2 regions of the Bacteroides parvus genome follow, and region 1 is predicted to be linked to the other one. Evidence: riboswitches for the same ligand, from Rfam matches in the RefSeq annotation. Region 1 holds a riboswitch; the other holds the start of a gene.
The links. Region 1 has a riboswitch for cobalamin ahead of accC (acetyl-CoA carboxylase biotin carboxylase subunit). Riboswitches for the same ligand answer to the same signal wherever they lie in the genome.

Region 1 (2,385 bases):
TTAACCAGATAGTCCATATAGGCGGCTATCATGGCAATGTTCTCCAACTCTTCGTTGGTGGTATTGGTGCGTACCAGCATGCGGGCGTTCTTCTCGATAAAGAGGGTGTTGTACTCTCCCTTCACAAAGTCGGGCACGTGCATGATGCGCTTCAGATAGGCAAGGTTGGTCTTTACGCCCGTAATCTTGTACTCATAGAGCACACGGCGCATACGCTCGATGGCATACTGGCGGGTGGTTGCCCATACGATGAGCTTACCTATCATGGGGTCGTAGTAGATGGGAATCTCATAGCCGTCGTACACATAGCTGTCTATGCGCACACCGATTCCGTTCGGTTCCGTCAGTTGCTTGATGACACCGGGAGACGGCATGAAGTTGTTTTCCGTATCTTCGGCACAGATGCGGCACTCTATGGCATGACCGCGCTGGAACAGGTCCTCCTGCTTGAGGTGCAACACCTCGTCGTTGGCAATACGGATTTGCTCTTTCACCAGGTCTACGCCTACCACCTCTTCCGTGATGGGGTGCTCCACTTGCAGGCGCGTATTCATTTCGAGGAAATAGAAACGGCGGTTCTTGTCTACCAGAAACTCGATGGTACCTGCACCGGAGTAGTTCACTGCCTTTGCTGCAGCAACCGCCTTCTCTCCCATTTCCCGGCGCAATTCCGGCGTAAGGAAGGGTGACGGGCTTTCTTCTACCACCTTCTGGTTGCGGCGTTGCACGGAGCATTCGCGGTCGAAAAGGTGGATAACGTTGCCGTGGTTGTCGCCCAATATCTGGAACTCGATGTGATGCGGTTCTTCCACGAACTTCTCCAGATAGACCGTGTCGTCTCCAAAGGAGGACATGGACTCGGAGCGTGCCGTGTTGTAGGCTTCCACCACTTCGCTCTCGTTATGGATAAGGCGCATACCTTTACCACCGCCACCCATAGACGCCTTCAGCATCACGGGGTAGCCTATCTCGTTGCAGATACGCACGGCTTCTTCGGCACTCTGCAAAGGTTGTTCCGTTCCGGGAACCACGGGTACGCCTGCCGCAATCATTCGCTTGCGGGCAGCTATCTTGTCGCCCATCGCCTCCATCGTCTCGGCGGCGGGACCGATAAAGATAATCCCTTCCTCCTTGCAACGGCGTGCAAACTCCGAGTTCTCCGACAAAAAGCCGTAACCCGGATGGATGGCATCGGCACCGCATCGCTTTGCCGTGGCAATCACTTTTTCAATATTCAGATAACTCTCTTTTGCCACGGCCGGTCCTATCGGATAAGCCTCATCGGCATATGCCACATGATGAGAAGTACGGTCGGCATCGGAAAAGACGGCAACCGTAAGCAGTCCCATCTCCCGGCACGAACGCATGACGCGCAAGGCAATCTCACCTCTGTTGGCAATCAATACTTTCTTAATCATTTTACTTTTTCTTTAATATATAAAGGATATATATAGTCACACCACAATGCGGACATACCTTTAACAAAGGCATTCCATTTCTTGTTTAAATGTTCAACTAATATCTTCGTACTGTCTTCCTAACCCACGAGCAAAGGCAGCCTTTAATGAATGGCAGGTCTTCTGACTGACTCCTAATCCTGAAGCCTTCCCGATATTTCAATGCATATCAGTGGCAAGGGTGTTTTTCATGATATAAACGGAGCTTCACAGCAGCGGGACTGTCCGGGATTTACACCCGATTCCCTTTTAATCCAGATGATGGAAACATGCATCCGGAACCAATTCGCGGGCAAAGATAAGAAAAATTATCAGGAGTATTCGCAAACCTAATAGTTTTTGTTATCTTTGTCCCAGTTTTGGTTTCACCTCTCCCGGTTCTGTTGGAGATGAGTGATGAAAAAGGGAATTAGGTGCAAATCCTGAACAGACCCGCTGCTGTAAGTCCTTCCAAAATCTTTGAATATTCTACAAGCCACTGTCCGCCCGGCGGATGGGAAGGCATTCAAAGAGGGATAAGTCAGAAGACCTGCCAAGACAACATAGTTTTAGTGCTTTCGGGGAATAAAGCAACAAAACATTGAGTCGAGGCATTCTTTATCCATATAAAGGAATCTTTCTCTTTGTTCATTTTTCCTTGAGGGCAAGTTACGAACGCTTATAAGGAACTGAAATGAGATTCATCACAGGACTGCTATTTACATTTATCTGCCTGCTTCCTGCAGGTAGTATGGCACAAAATAAGGTCACCTTATCCGGAAAAGTCATAGACCAGCACGGGACACCGATAGCCCAAGCCACCATCGCTGTGGAAAACACCACCTCCGGCACCTATACGGACGACCGGGGGAAGTATTCACTGCAAGTCGCTCCGGGTAAACATACCTTCATCGTCTCCTTCCTGGGCTACCAAACCGTGAAACAATCC
Region 2 (2,385 bases), 590 kb from region 1:
GGCACCAACATACACATCAACATCAGTTGTTTCCGCGAAGACGAGAATTACTACTATTTCAGTTTTGCCGATACCGGCATCGGCGTTTCTCCCGAACATCTGAACCGTTTGTTCGAACGCTTCTACCGTGTAGACAAAGGACGCTCGCGCAAGTTGGGCGGCACCGGCTTGGGGCTCGCCATAGTGAAGAATGCAGTCCTTATTCACGGAGGCACCATCTCTGCCAAAAACAACCAAGGCGGAGGGCTGGAGTTTGTATTCACACTGGCAAAAGAGAGATAACAGCCCGTTTTACCACACCAAACAAAATGCTTTGCATACCTCTGGAGAAGGTTCTTGTGGCAAGTGTGGCTTGTATTGGTATCTTTTCACCTTACCGACATGACGGATTGCTTAAATCGCCTTAAGTCACTATCAATCAGAGAGTAATTTTGCCAACCTATTGCCATGCTTTTGGCAAACTTTTGCCATGCCTATGGCAAAGTTTTGCCAACGCGGTGACAAAGTCTTGCCAAGAGGATGGCAAAACCTTGCCAATTTGTCGGCAAAAAGAAAGAGAGCGGGGAAGAAAATTTATCACTCATAGAATTGTTTTCTCAAAAAGAATCCGTATCTTTGTCATGCATTGGTTCGCTCCCCCTCTTCTGGGAAAGCGATTAAAAGGGAATCAGGTGTAAATCCTGGACAGTCCCGCTGCTGTAAGTTTCGTGCAACGTTGCAGACAATTACTCTATGCCACTGGAATATTCTTCCGGGAAGGCGCCTGCAACAGAAACAAGTCAGAAGACCTGCCATGCATACTTTATCATTGCTTTCGAGGAAAAAGCGTTGAGTCTAATGAGCCGGACAAACCGTCCATCATTTCATTCATCAAACCTAATTCAGAGAAAGTAAAGAAGGTAATAAACTCTGCCAAGTTTATTTGATGATGTCCGGCCGAAGTGATTTCGTCCGGACATTTACATTACAAAAAGTCATATTTAAATTGATTATTACATAGATTTTACCTAAATTCGGCACATTAAACCGAAATAATCGGTTTATCCGTTAACCTATTGTCAAATTATTAAAGATACAGAGTCTATGGAATTACCATTTGCCGAAGCATGGAAAATAAAAATGGTGGAACCTATCCGTAAAAGTACCCGCCAGGAACGCGAACAATGGCTGAAAGAAGCCCACTACAACGTATTCCAACTCAAATCGGAACAAGTTTATATCGACCTCATCACCGACTCGGGCACCGGCGCCATGAGCGACCGCCAATGGGCAGGCATGATGCTGGGCGACGAAAGCTATGCCGGAGCCACCTCATTCTTCAGACTGAAGGAAGTCATCACCCGCCTCACCGGATTTGGATACATTATCCCCACCCACCAGGGACGCGCTGCCGAAAATGTACTCTTCTCCTACCTGGTGCACGAGGGCGACATTGTGCCGGGAAACTCCCATTTCGACACCACCAAAGGACATATCGAGGGACGCCGGGCACTGGCTCTGGACTGCACCATAGACGAAGCCAAACAGACACAGCTGGAAATTCCCTTCAAAGGCAATGTAGACCCTAAAAAACTGGAAAAAGCATTACAGGAACATAGCGAACGGATACCGTTCGTCATCGTCACCATAACCAACAACACCGCAGGCGGCCAGCCGGTTTCCATGCAGAACCTGCGCGAAGTCCGCGCCATTGCCGACAAGTACGGCAAGCCCGTTCTCTTTGACTCGGCACGCTTTGCGGAAAATGCCTACTTCATCAAAATGAGAGAAGAAGGTTACCGCAACAAGAGCATAAAGGAAATTACCCGCGAGATGTTTGACCTTGCCGACGGCATGACGATGAGTGCCAAAAAAGACGGTATTGTCAACATGGGCGGATTCATAGCCACCCGCCGGAAAGACTGGTATGAAGGTGCCAAAGGCTTCTGCGTGCAATTCGAAGGCTACCTCACTTACGGCGGCATGAACGGACGTGACATGAACGCCCTTGCCATCGGCCTGGATGAAAATACTGAATTTGACAATCTGGAAACCCGCATTCACCAGGTGGGCTATCTAGCCATGAAACTGGATGAGTACGGGATACCTTACCAACGTCCCGCAGGCGGCCATGCCATATTTGTGGATGCCCCCAAAGTGCTGACACACGTGCCCAAAGAAGAGTTTCCGGCACAGACACTGACCGCCGAACTCTATCTAGAAGCAGGCATACGCGGTTGTGAAATCGGCTATCTGCTGGCAGACCGCGACCCGGTGACCCGCGAAAACCGCTTCAACGGCTTGGATTTGCTCCGGCTTGCCATCCCTCGCCGCGTGTACACCGACAACCACATGGATGTGGTAGCAGCCGCTTTAAAAAATGTATATGACAAGCGGGAAAGTATT

Region 2: another riboswitch for cobalamin. It lies ahead of JXR92_RS09705 (tryptophanase); the one in region 1 lies ahead of accC (acetyl-CoA carboxylase biotin carboxylase subunit).

What each region holds. Positions count from the first base shown of each region.
Region 1 covers NZ_CP084680.1:3,018,659-3,021,043, reverse strand. The annotation lists gene accC (acetyl-CoA carboxylase biotin carboxylase subunit) at 1-1,418, opposite strand, end outside; cobalamin riboswitch at 1,554-1,758, opposite strand; cobalamin riboswitch at 1,801-2,008, shown strand; gene JXR92_RS12230 (TonB-dependent receptor) at 2,131-2,385, shown strand, end outside.
Region 2 covers NZ_CP084680.1:2,424,440-2,426,824, reverse strand. The annotation lists gene JXR92_RS09710 (sensor histidine kinase) at 1-282, shown strand, start outside; cobalamin riboswitch at 609-810, shown strand; gene JXR92_RS09705 (tryptophanase) at 1,084-2,385, shown strand, end outside.